DNA from 4 places in the Kocuria atrinae genome. Region 4 is predicted to be linked to each of the others. Evidence: riboswitches for the same ligand, from Rfam matches in the RefSeq annotation. Region 4 holds a riboswitch; each other region holds the start of a gene.
The links. A riboswitch is a leader RNA that binds a small molecule or an ion and turns the genes downstream of it on or off. The one in region 4 is predicted to bind S-adenosylmethionine.

Region 1: another riboswitch for S-adenosylmethionine. It lies ahead of ABD283_RS03035 (methylenetetrahydrofolate reductase); the one in region 4 lies ahead of ABD283_RS07560 (ABC transporter ATP-binding protein).
Region 2: another riboswitch for S-adenosylmethionine. It lies ahead of ABD283_RS08275 (MFS transporter); the one in region 4 lies ahead of ABD283_RS07560 (ABC transporter ATP-binding protein).
Region 3: another riboswitch for S-adenosylmethionine. It lies ahead of ABD283_RS04640 (LLM class flavin-dependent oxidoreductase); the one in region 4 lies ahead of ABD283_RS07560 (ABC transporter ATP-binding protein).

What each region holds. Positions count from the first base shown of each region.
Region 1 is NZ_BAAAQA010000004.1:9,770-13,114, forward strand. Features, by position in the region: gene metE (5-methyltetrahydropteroyltriglutamate--homocysteine S-methyltransferase) at 1-838, opposite strand, end outside; gene ABD283_RS03035 (methylenetetrahydrofolate reductase) at 970-1,965, opposite strand; SAM riboswitch class IV at 2,008-2,125, opposite strand; gene ABD283_RS03040 (Rossmann-fold NAD(P)-binding domain-containing protein) at 2,261-2,614, opposite strand; partial or broken gene ABD283_RS14360 (SDR family NAD(P)-dependent oxidoreductase) at 2,628-3,077, opposite strand; gene ABD283_RS03045 (SDR family NAD(P)-dependent oxidoreductase) at 3,198-3,345, opposite strand, start outside.
Region 2 is NZ_BAAAQA010000015.1:385,527-388,871, reverse strand. Features, by position in the region: gene ABD283_RS08280 (NtaA/DmoA family FMN-dependent monooxygenase) at 1-90, opposite strand, end outside; gene ABD283_RS08275 (MFS transporter) at 141-1,520, opposite strand; SAM riboswitch class IV at 1,568-1,686, opposite strand; gene mtnC (acireductone synthase) at 1,888-2,652, shown strand; partial or broken gene ABD283_RS08265 (MFS transporter) at 2,706-3,293, shown strand.
Region 3 is NZ_BAAAQA010000008.1:12,645-15,989, forward strand. Features, by position in the region: gene cls (cardiolipin synthase) at 1-338, shown strand, start outside; gene ABD283_RS04640 (LLM class flavin-dependent oxidoreductase) at 411-1,832, opposite strand; SAM riboswitch class IV at 1,916-2,030, opposite strand; gene ABD283_RS04645 (CoA-binding protein) at 2,121-2,540, shown strand; SAM riboswitch class I at 2,757-2,851, shown strand; gene ABD283_RS04650 (AMP-binding protein) at 2,845-3,345, shown strand, end outside.
Region 4 is NZ_BAAAQA010000015.1:220,089-223,433, reverse strand. Features, by position in the region: gene ABD283_RS07565 (aliphatic sulfonate ABC transporter substrate-binding protein) at 1-623, opposite strand, end outside; gene ABD283_RS07560 (ABC transporter ATP-binding protein) at 726-1,607, opposite strand; SAM riboswitch class I at 1,617-1,704, opposite strand; gene ABD283_RS07555 (DUF2231 domain-containing protein) at 1,815-2,366, opposite strand; gene ABD283_RS07550 (YciI family protein) at 2,880-3,242, shown strand; gene ABD283_RS07545 (ATP-binding cassette domain-containing protein) at 3,337-3,345, opposite strand, start outside.

The sequences.
Region 1 (3,345 bases), on a different contig from region 4:
GGGCGAGTTGGGCGTCCTCACCCGCATCCCCGTAACCGACAGCAACCAGAATGTCGGGGCGGTTGGAGGGGAAGCTCAGACGGGTGTAGGCCTTGGCCAGCGCCTCGATGATGGTTTCGCGGGGAACGTCCCAGCCTTCGGCGGCCAGGGCGTGATCGTCCAATTCGACCCATGGGATGCCCGCATCCTTGAGCGCGGTGAGCAACTGGATGTAGAGGTCGACCACGTCATTGAGACGGTCAAACGGCTGGGTGCCCGGTGCATCCGTGGTTTCCGGGCGGGCCAGCAGCAAGAGGGTCACGGGTCCCACGAGTACCGGGCGAGTGATGGCGCCGGTGGTCTCACGGGCGGTCACGAACCGTTCGATCAGGCTTTCCGGGTGCGCGGACAGCGGGGTGTCCGGGCCGATCTCGGGAACGTAGTAGTGGTAGTTGGTGTCGAACCATTTGGTCATCTCCAACGGTTCCAGGTGATCGGTTCCGCGGGACAGCGCGGTGGTCAGCTCAATGCCCTGCGGGGTGTCCGGGGCTGCGGGGCGGAAACCGTCCGCGCGGAACCGGGCCGGAACCGCGCCCAGGGCCAGGGCGGTGTCCAGGGTCTGGTCCACCGCGAACGTGTCGGAGGGGATCGAAGCGTCGTCGGTGAGACCGAGGCCGCTGAGGTGGCGAACGGTGCGCTCGCGCAGTTTGGCCAGAGTGTCCAGAACGGAGTGGGCGGGGTTCTCGGCGGGCTTGGACCAGTAGGCCTCAAGTGCCCTCTTGAGTTCACGATCGGGGCCGATCCGGGGGTAGCCCAGGATGGTCGCGGCGGGGAACGAAGTCTTGGAAACGGCAGTCATTCGGGGTGCTCCTGAGGATAAAAGGGTGTGTTGTGGGAAGCCACGGTCACTGAGACCGTTGCCAAAAGGTTCTGTCGGAAGGGAAGTGCGGGCGCTGTCGTGACCGTGGTACGGCCACTGACGTGCGGCGGTCAGGCCGCGGTGATACCCCCGCGAAATTGTCGGGCGGCATCGCGCACCCGGAGATGATCGAGGATGGCCAAAGGCGCATCCGGGCGGTTGAAAGTGAACAAATGCAGACCGGGGCAGCCGAAATCCAATAGCTCGTCGATCAGCGTGAGCGTTGCCGCGATGCCCCTGCGGCGTAGCTCGGCTGGGCTCTCGGTGTTCAGGAAGCTGGTGATCCGTTCGGGGATCGGAACTCCGGTCAGCTCGGTCATGCGGCCCAAACGCTTGATGTCAGTCAGTGGAACCAGGCCGGCAATGATGGGCAGGTGGATGCCTTCCGAGCGCGCACGCTCCAGGAACCTCACATAGTCCTGAGCGTCGTAGAGCACCTGGGTGATCGCGTAATCCGCCCCGGCTTCTTGCTTGTCCCACAGCGCAGCGAGGTCCGCTTCGAAATCGCGGCCCTTCGCGGCCACCGGATAGCAGGCCACCGAAACCGAGACCGGACGCTTGCCGGGGCGCTCGCAGGCACCGAACTTTCGTTCCTCGACCTCGCGGATCAACTCGACCAGTTGCGATGCGCGATCGAAGCCACCCGGATGAGTCACCCACTCACCGCCGCCCACGGGCGGATCGCCACGCAAGGCGAGAAGGTCGCGGACGCCGTCGTCGAGCAAATCTTCGACGGCGCGATCCAGACCCGCGCGATCGGTGCCACCGCACGTGAGGTGGGCCACCGCAGGGGTCTTGGTCTGCTTGAGCAAGTGCCGCAGCGTCTCGCGGGAGACACCGTTGGTGCCGGAGTGACCGTGGGTGACCGAGAAGAAATCGGGACCGGCGGCGGCCATCGCGTCGATGTTGCGCCACACGGCTTCCGGATCGCGCGTGGGGTGCGGCGGGAACACCTCGAACGAGATCAAAGACTCGCGGCGCGGCCTGCGCACCAACCACGACGTTCCCGTGGGTGGCCCCGTGGCGACGGTCTGCTCCGAGACCTGGGGTGTGGACAGGGCGGGCATAAAAATACCTCCGGCGGTTCGGGACGCCGGAGGTTTCTCCGTGCGCCGTACTTGCTCGCCGTGCGGGTGCGCGGCGGCCGGATCGTCATCTGGGGCACCCCGCTACGTGCTGGAGGGTTGCCGCCCGGTTAGCCAGAGCTTTACACCGGGACTCATGATCCTTGTTGCGAGAGACATTAGCACAGAGTTTTGGCGGTGCAAGTCACATCCCGGAAACGGAACGGGTCAGTCCGTGCTGTTTCTCCGCGCCATGTTGGCGCGTTCAAGACTCGTCTCCCAGACGTCTTTTCGCAGGTCAGGGGGAGTAACTCAAAGGTGAGCTCTTGCGTGGTTTTCGGGCTGCGACGTAACAACCCATGAGCGGTTCCGCCTCCGGTGAGGTGGCCAGCCACGCGAGATTCTCGGCCGAGATCTTGACCGAATTGGCACCCGGAAGTCGAGCAATCAGTGGCGCGGCCACTGCATAAATCCTCTGCACAATGTTCGGGTAATTGCAGGCCAAGCCGGTGGCCGGCATGAGGCCGGGGTCAAAACTCGCGGCCCGGATACCACGAGCGGCCCAGGACTCGTCGACCTCGTAGGCCATGGCGATGCACGCCAGTTTGGAGGTCGAGTAGCGCACCCGGAAAGCCGAAGGCTCGGAGGCCACCGCGATGAGTTTCGCTGCCCAGCGTGATGACCCTGGAACCGGGAGCCATGTGGCTCAGTAGAGGGTCGAGCAGAGCGACGTGGCCCAGCACATTGGTGGCCATGGTCAGCTCGAACTGATCCGCGGAGCGCTGCAACCGATCGAATGTCTGAACCCCCGCGTTGCAAATGATGGCGCGGGGGATCACACCGTCCTCGATGAGCCCGTCCGTGAAAGATTTCACGGTGGCAAGGTTCGCGAGGTCCAGTCGCCGGACGGCTACGCGGACGCCGCTCCGCAAAAGAGCTGCCGCCACTTCTTGACCTTTAGCCATGTTCCGAACTGCCAGAATCAGAGGGATTCCCTGCTTCGCCATGGCCCGGGCTGTTGCGAGGCCTAGCCCCGACGTAGCCCCGGTGATCACCACGGGAGCGGTATGGGTTGCAGGCAGATCGACAGAGGCAGGGGGCTGCTCGGGGGACATGTATCGAGTATCTCCGGTCAGAACCTACGCATCAGCCTCGTGACAGATGTTTCTTGAACATCATCGGTGGCGATCCGGAGACGAGCCGCCACCGATGGCATTCATCGAAGCCAGGAAGGCTTAGTAGAGCTTGGTGGCCCCGCCATCCACGGCGATCGCCTGGCCCGTGATGAAGCGGGCGTCGTCGGAGGCCAGGAAGGCTACCAGCGGGGCGACATCCTCCTCGGGGTTGCCGAACCGTCCCAATGGGATGTTGCCCAGCGACTTC
Region 2 (3,345 bases), 170 kb from region 4:
CGACTGGTCCTCGGGGTGGCGCCACATTCCGGGGGACTGGTGGACGGGCACGGGCATTTCGAAGGCGTTGAGCAGCAAGGGGCGGGGCAAGAGGAGTCCTTTCGGGTCGGTGCTGGGACGGGGCCGGGGTTGATTCCGGATCAGAACTGGGATTTCTCGGGTGCATCGGTCACGGTGTCCTTGGCCATGCGACCGGTGACCACGGAGATCACGGCCAGCAGGGACAGATAGCCGCACAGCAGCCAGGGGGAACCGCCGGTGGCCACGAGCCACGCGGCGATCATGGGGGTCAGGCCGCCGGAGAGGATGGTGCCCACCTGGTATCCCAGGGACACGCCGGAGTAACGCAGGTGCGTGGGGAACTGTTCGGCGAACAGTGCCGCCTGGGGGCCGTAAATGCTGTCGTGCAGCACGGCCATGCCGATCAGGTAGACCAGCGGCAGCAGTGCGAGCGGACCGTGATCCAGGTAGTAGAAGTAGGGCCACACGAACACACCGATGGCTGCGGCGGCGATCACGGAAATGCGGCGTCGACCCACGCGGTCCGAAAGCCAACCCCAGAACGGGCCACCCACCAGACCCACGCCCGCGGCGATCAGGATGGAAATCATGACCCACTGGCTCGCACCGCGTTGTTCGGTGACATAGGTGAGCGTGTAGACGGTGAGGATGGAGAAGATGGCCGGCTGGACCATGCGCTGACCGATGCACACAATCACCCCGCGGGTGTGGTTGGTGAGCACTTCACGCACCGGGGACGTCGCGGCAGTCTTTTCTCGCTTGACCTCCTGGAACTCCTCGGCATCCTCGATGCCGGCGCGGATGATCAGGCCGATGATCACGAGTACCGCGGAGAACAGGAAGGGTACGCGCCAGCCCCACGCCTGGAACTGCTCGGCGGTGGTGATGCCCTGCATGATGGCGAAGAAGGCGGTGGCCAACAGCATGCCTGCCGCGGAGCCCACCTGAGTGAAGGAACCGAACAGGCCGCGCAGGCCCTTGGGGGCGTGTTCCACGGAGAGCACCGCGGAACCGCCCCATTCCATGCCGGCGGACAGTCCCTGCGCAATGCGGCAGGCGACCAGCAGGGCCACGGCGAACCAGCCGATCTGCGAGAAACCCGGCAGCAAACCGATCACCGTGGTGGCCACACCCATGATCAGCAGTGACGCGACCAGCAGGGCCTTGCGGCCGATCCGGTCACCCAGATGCCCGGCAATGATGCCGCCCAGGGGCCGGAAGAAGAACGCAATGGCGAAGGTCGCGAACGAGGCGATGATCGAGCCCACGCCCGAACCCTGCGGGAAGAAGTAGTGGCTGAAGACCAGGGCCGCGGCGGCACCGTAGAGGTAGAAGTCGTACCACTCGATGGTCGTTCCCACGAAGGATGCGGCGAGCACGCGCTTCTTGTCGCGCACTGCGGCTCCCACGCTCGACAGCGCGTGATCGGTAGCGGGTTGGGCCTGCTGGGCAGACGATGAATCGGTGACCGTGGGCACCGGGGCGGTGGCGGGGGCCATGACACTCCTCATGACGGGGCGCCACGGAAGAATGCTGGGTGAGCCGGACGCCGTCCTTGCCCGCGCCGGTACTGATCGCGGGCCGAATCATCACCTGGGGCACCCCACGACAGCGTCTGAGGGTTGCCGTCCGGCCAGCCAGGGCTTCGCACCGGAACTCGTGATTCTTGTCGCGTGAACCTAACCACACGATCATCGAGGGCCACAAGTCATGAAGATTTATGACCGCTTGTTCTCATGCTCCCGCGGTTCGACTCGCGACGGGGGCGTCCTCCTTTTTCCCTCGGTTTCCGGTGCCTAGAATGGGCTAACCCCCCGGGCCACCGGGGCAGACACCGTTGTCGAACGAATACGCAGGGAGCCGACCATGCCTGAGCCCAACGCCGCCAATGCCGTGGTGCTCGACCGACCCGATGTGATCGTGGTCGACATCGAGGGGAGCCTCTCCTCCACCTGGTATGTCCGGGACGAGCTCTACCCCTATTCCCGCAAACGCTTCGCCAGCTATTTCGTGGAGTACTCCCACAAACCCGAGGTCGCCCGCGCTCGCCGGCAGATCATCGAGATGGCCGGCCTGGACAGTTCGGCCACGGCCGAGGACCTCACGGGTGTTCTGGAAGCGTGGATGGACGAGGGCCAGATGCCGGCGCCGCTACGCACGATGCACGCGTTGATCTGGCAGGAAGGCTTTGCTGCCGGGGAGTTCGTCTCGCCGTTCTTCGACGACGCGATTCCCGCGTTGCGGACCTGGGCCGAGCAGTCGATTCCGGTGTTCATCTTCTCCAACGGCACGTTGCCCGCCCAGCGCGCGTGGTTCACGCATTCGCCCGAGGGCAACCTGATTCCGCTCATCAAGGGGCACTTCTCCCTGGAATCGGCAGGGGCCAAACATGAAGTGAGCTCCTTCCGCAACATCACCCACGACGTGGCCGAGGCCCTGGGTAAACCGCGTGAGAAGTTCCTGTTCTTCTCCGACCAGGTCGAAGCCCTGGATGCAGCCCGGGAAACCGGTTGGGCCACCGTGGGAGTGCGCCGCCCCGGTGATCAGTTCTACGACGCCGGCGTGGGGGATCATCCCGAGATCCAGCGACTGGATCAGGTACGGTTCATCCGTCGCTATCCGTCCCGCTAGCGCGATCGGGAGATTTCAGACGGGATAGCTTCACCGTGAACAACACCACCACCATGCGCCCGGGGGCCGGGCGCGCACTTTTTGCTGCCGTGGCCGGAACCCTCATCGAGTGGTACGACTACGCGCTGTACGGCACGGCCGCCGGGCTGATCATCGGCCCGCTCTTCTTCGCCGGAATGGACTCCGGCGCCTCGCTTGCTGCGTTCGCGACCTTCGCGGTGGGCTTCGTGGCGCGCCCGCTGGGCGGGGTGCTGGTCGGTCACCTCGGTGACCGCTACGGCCGCCGACCGGCCATGCTGCTCACCGTGGTCCTGATGGGTGTGGCCACCGTGGGCATCGGCCTGCTGCCCACCTATGCCGCGATCGGCGTGGCCGCCCCGGTGTTCCTGGTGCTGTTGCGCCTGCTGCAGGGCATGGGCGCGGGTGCCGAGTTGGCCGGGGCCATGACCCTGGTCGCGGAGTTCGCCCCGCCGCGGCGCCGTGGACTCATGACGTCGCTCGTGCTCGCCGCGCCGCCGGCCGGCATCGTGTTGGCCACCGGTGCGTTCCTGTGGGCGGCGTCGCTGGGGGATCAGATGCTGTTGGACTGGGCGTGGCGGCTGCCGTTCCTGGCCTCGGCGGTGCTGTTCGCGCTGGCGATCTTCATCCGCGTCAAGCTCGAGGAAAGCCCCGAGTACTTGGCCGCGCTCCAGG
Region 3 (3,345 bases), on a different contig from region 4:
TGGCCCACCATGCCCAGAACTCCTACTATGCCGAGTTGGCGGAGGCCGGGGTCAAGATCTACCGCTACAGCTCCCCCACCGTGCTGCACGCCAAGTTCGTGCTCGTGGACGACCTGATCAGTGTGATCGGTTCCTCCAACATGGACGAGCGGTCCTTCGCTCTGGACCTGGAAGTCTCCGTCATGATCGTGGATCAGCATTTCCATGTACGAATGGAAAATGTGGTCGATGAGTTCAAGGCATCCTCAACCGTGCTGAACCTCGAGGCGTGGAACAAGCGCCCCCTGCTGCAGAAGTATGTAGAGAACGTCTGTCGCCTCACTTCGGCTTTGCTTTAACGGCCACGACGCCGCTGTCGCGACCTTTCGTTCGAAAAGGTCGCGACAGCGGCGTCGTGGGCAGAGGGGCTGTTAGCCCACCAACTCGCGAGCGGCGGTGTCCGCGACGGACGGCTTGTCGGCGTACGCACCGCGATACTGCGCGGCCGGGTGGGTGTCCATGACCTGGGACTGACCGGCGCCGTAGAGGGACTCCCGCAGGGTGGAACCCTCGTAGTCGGTGCGGTAGCGGCCACGCTTCTGCAGCTCCGGGACCACGAACTCCACGAAGTCCTCGAAGGAACCGGGGCTCACGTGGTAGGCCAGGTTGATGCCGTCCAGGCCACCCTCGTCGACCCACGTCTCGAGCTGATCCGCCACGGATTCCGGCGATCCCACGATCACGTCACCCATACCGCCCAGGGCACAGTGCTTGGCGATCTCCTCGCGGGTCCACTTCTTGTCCTTGGACTGCAGGGTGAACGGGGTCAGGAAGGACTGGATGGAATCGGTCTTGATGTAGTTCAGGGCCTCGTCCTCGTCGAACTGGCTCAGATCCACGCCGGACCAGCCGCCGATGATCGCCTGGGACGCCTCAAGGTCCACGTAGGAGAGGTACTCCCGGTACTTCTCCTGAGCCTTCTCCTCGGTCTCGTCCACGACCACGGAGAGCATCGCGTAGATCTTGACGTCGTCGCGGTGGCGACCCTGCTCCTCGGCCTGCTCGCGGATCTTGTCCGTGACATAGCGGGTGAGGTCTGGGCGCAGACCTCCCACAAACACGGCCTCCGCGTGGCGTCCGGCGAACGCCTGGCCACGCGAGGATGCGCCCGCTTGGAAGATCAGCGGGGTCCGCTGCGGGGAGGGCTCGGTGAGAGCGGCGCCCGGAACGCTGAAGTACTTGCCCGAGTGCTGGATCGGGTGGACCTTCTGGGGATCCGCGTAGCGGCCGGCCTCGCGGTCCTTGACCACGGCGCCGTCCTCCCAGGAGCCTTCCCACAGCTTGTAGCAGACGTCGAGGAACTCTTCGGCAATCTCGTAGCGGGTATCGTGCTCGATCTGACGAGGCAGACCCTGATTCTCCGCGGCGGAGGGCAAGTAGGAAGTCACCACGTTGAAGCCCACGCGGCCCTTGGTCAGGTGGTCGAGCGTCGCGTACTTGCGAGCCAGGGTGTAGGGCTGCTCGTAGGTCACGGCGCTGGTTACGCCAAAGCCCAGGTGCTCGGTCACGGCCGCCATGGCGGAGATCTGCATGAACGGGTCGTTTACCGGAACCTGCGCACCGTCCGCCACCGAGGGCGCGGCGGAGTTCTTGTAGATGTCGTAGATACCCACCACGTCCGCCAGGAACAGGGCGTCGAACTTGCCCTTCTCCAGGGTCTTGGCCAGGTTGGTCCAGTATTCAATGGTGTTGTACTCGGTGGCCTTGGACCGCGGGTGACGCCACAGGCCGAAGCTCTGGTGGTCCACGCAGGTCATGTCGAAGGCGTTCACGGAAATCCGCTTCTTGCTCATGTGTGCCCCTTGAGGTCGAACTCGACCCGCGCCCCGTGCACCACCTGCGGCGGCCTACTCTGCGGGTCCAGCGCGCTTGTGTGGCGCCGTACTTGCCGCATGCGGTGTGCCATGCGGCCCGATCCTCACCTGGGGCACCCCGCTACGGGAGAGGGTTGCCGTCCGACAAGCCAGGGCTGTGCGTCGGAACTCATGATCGTTCTGGGCACCACTGTACAGTTTCCCCACCGGTTCCGGCGGCCCGTGAAACATGATGACCGAGCTGATTCACAGTGAGACGATGGTCGTATGAGTGATCGCCACGTCAACGATCCGGACCTGATTCGCGAGCTACTCACCACCCCGGGGCGGTGGGCCGTTGTTGGGCTGTCCACCAACCGCACGCGACCGGCCTTTGCGGTGTCCCGGCGGATTCGTGATGAATTCGGTCAGGAGATCATCCCTGTCAATCTGGCCGGTGAGGACGTGCACGGCGAGACCGGCTACCGCTCGCTCGCGGACATCCCGGGGCACGTTGACGTGGTCGACTGCTTCGTGAACTCCCAGCGCGTGGGTGAAGTGGTGGATCAAGCGATCAACATTGGGGCCGGGGCCGTGTGGATGCAGCTTGGTGTGTCCGACCAGGCTGCCGCCGAACGGGCGAAGGCCGCCGGGTTGAAGGTGGTCATGAACACCTGCCCGCTGATCGAGGCCCCGCGGGTTCTGTAGGCGCGCCGGTTCTGTCAACGCGGGCAAGGACGGTCTCCCCCACAGGCCTTTGACATTCTGGGCAGAGGTTCGCGCGCGGAGCACGGTGTTTAGTGCGATCCCTTGCCAAAAATGTGCACTACCACTTCTGACGTGCGAACCTCTGCCACAAATGTTCATGCTCCGCGCGCTGACTCAATTTGCGACCGCCCCCTCCCGAGACGTTGAATGGAACGGTTCCCATCCGGAGCGGCCGAGAGACCTGGCTCGTTGACGTCGCAGCAACCGGTACCCGTGCGGTGCAAGGTGCTAATGCCAGGAGACGATGGAGTTGATCGAGATTACTTCCTTCTCAGACCCTTACTCGCCCACGCCCAATCCCGCGCTGATCTCGGATGAGGCGCGCGAGGAGTTCTGGGCCAAGCAGGCGACCCGTCTGGACTGGGCCGAGCCGTGGCACACGACCCACCGCTTCGACAAGCCGCAGAAGATCGGCACGGACGAGGCCGGCAACGACATCCTCTCGGTACCGGAGATCGCCTGGTTCGAGGGCGGCAAGCTCAACGTTTCCTACAACTGCGTGGACCGCCATGTGGACGCCGGCCGCGGCAATCACGTGGCCCTCTACTTCGAGGGTGAACCCGGTGACCGCCTGGTCTACACCTACGCGGACCTGCAGCGCGAGGTCTCCAAGGCCGCCAACGCCCTGCTGAAACTCGGTGTGGAAGAGGGCGACCGCGTGGTCATCTACCTCCCGGTGATTCCCGAAACCGTCATCATCACGCTCGCGTGCGCGCGTATCGGCGCCATCCACTCCCTCGTGTTC
Region 4 (3,345 bases):
CACGCATCCACGGAACCGTTCTCCATAGCGGAGCGGCCATCTGCGTGCTGCAAGTTCTGGACGGTGACTTCGCTGGGGTCCACGCCCGCGTCCTGCAAGGCCTGAAGTAGGAAGAAGTACGGGTCGGTGCCCTTGGTTGCGGCCACGGACTTGCCCTTGAGGTCTGCTACCTCGGTGATATCTGAATCCGCGGGAACCACCAGCGCGGCCCACTCCGGGCGGCTGTAGAGCGAGACCACCTTGATCGGGGAGTTATTGGCGCGCGCCAGCAGGGCCGCGGAACCGGCGGTCGAGCCCACGTGGATCGCTTCCGCACGCAGGTTCTCGTTGGCCTTGTTGGAACCGGCCGACTGGATCCAGTTCACGGTGACGTTCTGGTCCTTCAACGTCTCCTCGAGCCAGCCCTTCTCCTTGATGACCAGGCTCAACGGGTTGTACGTCGCAAAGTCGATGTTGAGGGTGAATGCCTCACCGTCGCCGCCGCCCTGGCTCGGGACGTTTTCGCCGCCAGAGCCTTCACCGGCGCACGCGCTCAGGAAACCTGAGAGTGTCACGGCCCCCAGACCCAGAGCACCGGCTCGTAGGACGGAACGCCGTGACGGGGAGTTTTTGGACGGATTCATGCTGGGACCTCCAGGGGATCGTGGGTAGTGCGAATGGGCCGTGTGAGAGACTCATGGCCCGAAAATGGGTGAGTGGTAGCCCGGAATGGACGTGGTGGGGCGTTAGTGACGGTGGGTGTCTACGCCCAGGCCGGAGAGCAGTGTCAGACGCATTCGGCCGAGTTGTTCGTCGCTGCGGTTACGCGGGCGGTCGCCGGGCACGGTGAAGACGTGCGCGACCGACGCCGCGGTCTCGCGCGGCTTGCGGCCCAGCACGACGATGCGGTCGGCCAGTTGAAGAGCTTCGTCCACGTCGTGGGTCACGAGCAACACCGTGGTGGGGTGGGCTTCGTGGACCTGCAGCAGAAGGTCCTGCATCTTCAAGCGGGTCAAGGCATCAAGGGCGCCGAAAGGCTCATCCAGCAGCAGTACACCTGGGCGGCGGGCTAGCGCCCGAGCCAAAGAAGTGCGCTGGGCCATGCCGCCGGAAACCTCGCGCGGGCGCAGATGTGCGTAGTCATCGAGCTCCACCAACTCGAGGAGTCTCCGAACGCGCTCCTGGGCCTCAGCTTTGGGGGTGCCCTGCGGCAAGCCGAGCTCCACGTTCTTGTGGATGTTCTGCCAGGGGAGTAGACGCGGTTCTTGGAAGGCGACGGCGCACCGGTCGTCGATTCCGTTCACGGGCGTTCCGTCGATCAACACGGTGCCCCGGGTGGGCGCGTCCAGGCCCGACGCGGCGCGCAGCAGCGTGGACTTGCCGGAGCCACTGGGGCCGAGGATGGCCAGAACTTCACCGGGAACGACGTCCAGGGTGATGTCTTTCAACACAACATGGGGCTCGTTGCTGTTCTTACCCGGGAAAGCCCGGCAGACGTTGTCGAAGCGCACGGACAGCGCTTGTGAGGTGTTGTTTTGCGTGCGGTGGTTCCGCGGCTCCGTGATCGAATCAGAGGCGGCTTCATCCGCTTCTTCCGCGCGAACGGACGTGCTGGCATCAAGAGACATGGTGTAATCACTCCATCGGTCCTGGCGGTAGCACCTTGCATAAAGCCGGTTGCTGCGGCGTCACAGATCCAGGTCTCTCGGCCGCTCGGGATGGTCGCTCAAAACTAACGCGGGAGTGTCGCGCGCGCCAAATTGCCCGAAATATGACCGGTCATGGAGTGAATGAGTGGAGGCGATGGATTGCCTCGAATGTTGTTCGAAATGCGGTTATTTCACGGCCCGCAGGTTCGGAGTCTCTTCCTCAACGTTGACCCCCTGGGAGTACGTGAGGTGCCCTCCCAGGAACCCGCCCACCGTCATCACGCCCAAGCCGGCCAACCCGAGCACTTTGCCAACGGTGTGGTGTCCGGTCAGTCGAGCAATGAGGGATCCCGAGTAGGTCAGCACGGTCACGTCCATGGCCGCCGCGTGGATGAATCCGACGCGAGACGCGGCGCCCTTGGTGCTCTGCCAGTCATGTAGACCGGTCGCTGCCGTGGGAAGCGCGCTGAGCACCCCGGCACCCACCAGGATGGTCGAAGCGTCCTCCAGTTCTTCGCCACCCAGAACATCGAGAAGCCCTGACATGCTCCACGCGCCGATAGGAATGTCGGTGAGCATCGGATGCAACGGATGACCCAGGAAATCCCCGCTCAGTGCCTTCTTGACGAGCGGTTGTTCCGTGATCGGTCCAACGTTCGTCTTCAGGAAATCGATCACGGAGTCCAATGAATGGGCTTCCTCGATCCGAGTTGTGACCTGCTGAAATGCCTTGTTCACCGGGTGCCTCCTGGGCAGTCTCTACTCTGCACCGCAGGGCCGAGTCGCCGGAGGGGCACGGTGCCTGGGTCGCTAAATCGGCCGTGACCTTACTCTAAGCGTGCTGAGGGATGTTGGGTAGGGCGAAAGGCCAGCCGTGCATGAGCGCACAGGATGCGGGGGACAGTACCTCTCGGAATTTCGTGTACCAGTGGAGGAAAAGAACCACCGCAGCGGGCCACACAGAGGAAACCTGTGCACTGGTACACCGATTTTGGAGAGCATCACCCTGCGTTCGCGAGTTCACCCGGTCATCGCAAGCTATCGGTACGCAATGCGACCGGGGTCCAGTTGAGGGGAGCCCTCCTCAAAGAGAACTTTACATAATGTACATTATCGGACAATCAGGGCGCCGTGCGGATTCGGCCTCCACCACCTCTATATACGTGCGTCACTCACGGTGGTTGAATCTCTGGTGACAGCACTCGTTGTGGCACTCAGTACGCGAGCATCGCACCCGCGAAAGGTTCACCCGTGGCCCAGTACATGATTTCCGTTTTCCACGAACCTGGGGTTCAAGATGCCGGCACTGCCTATCAGGACGACGCCGCTCTACAGGCCGCCTTCGCGGCCGTCGCCGAGTTCAACTCCGGACTTCAGGCAGCGGGACAATTCGTCTACGCCTGCGGGTTGATGCCGCCCGAGTCGAGTTACGCCGTGGACGCCACCGCCGCGACTCCTTTTGTTTATGCAGGACCGTTCTCCGTATCTGCTGCGTCCATCGGCGGCTTCTGGATTGTCGAAGCCCTCGATGAATCCGTCGCACTCGACCTCGCAACTCGAGCTTCTGCTGCCTGCGGTCAGAAGGTAGAAGTCCGTCCACTACAGGCGGGCTAATCCCCCGCTAAATCACCCAATGAATGCGTTTGCCCTAGTCAGGCGACTATTTGTGCGCTGACTAGGGCAAACGTCATCGTCCCTGGAGGGTAGGTCAGGCTCC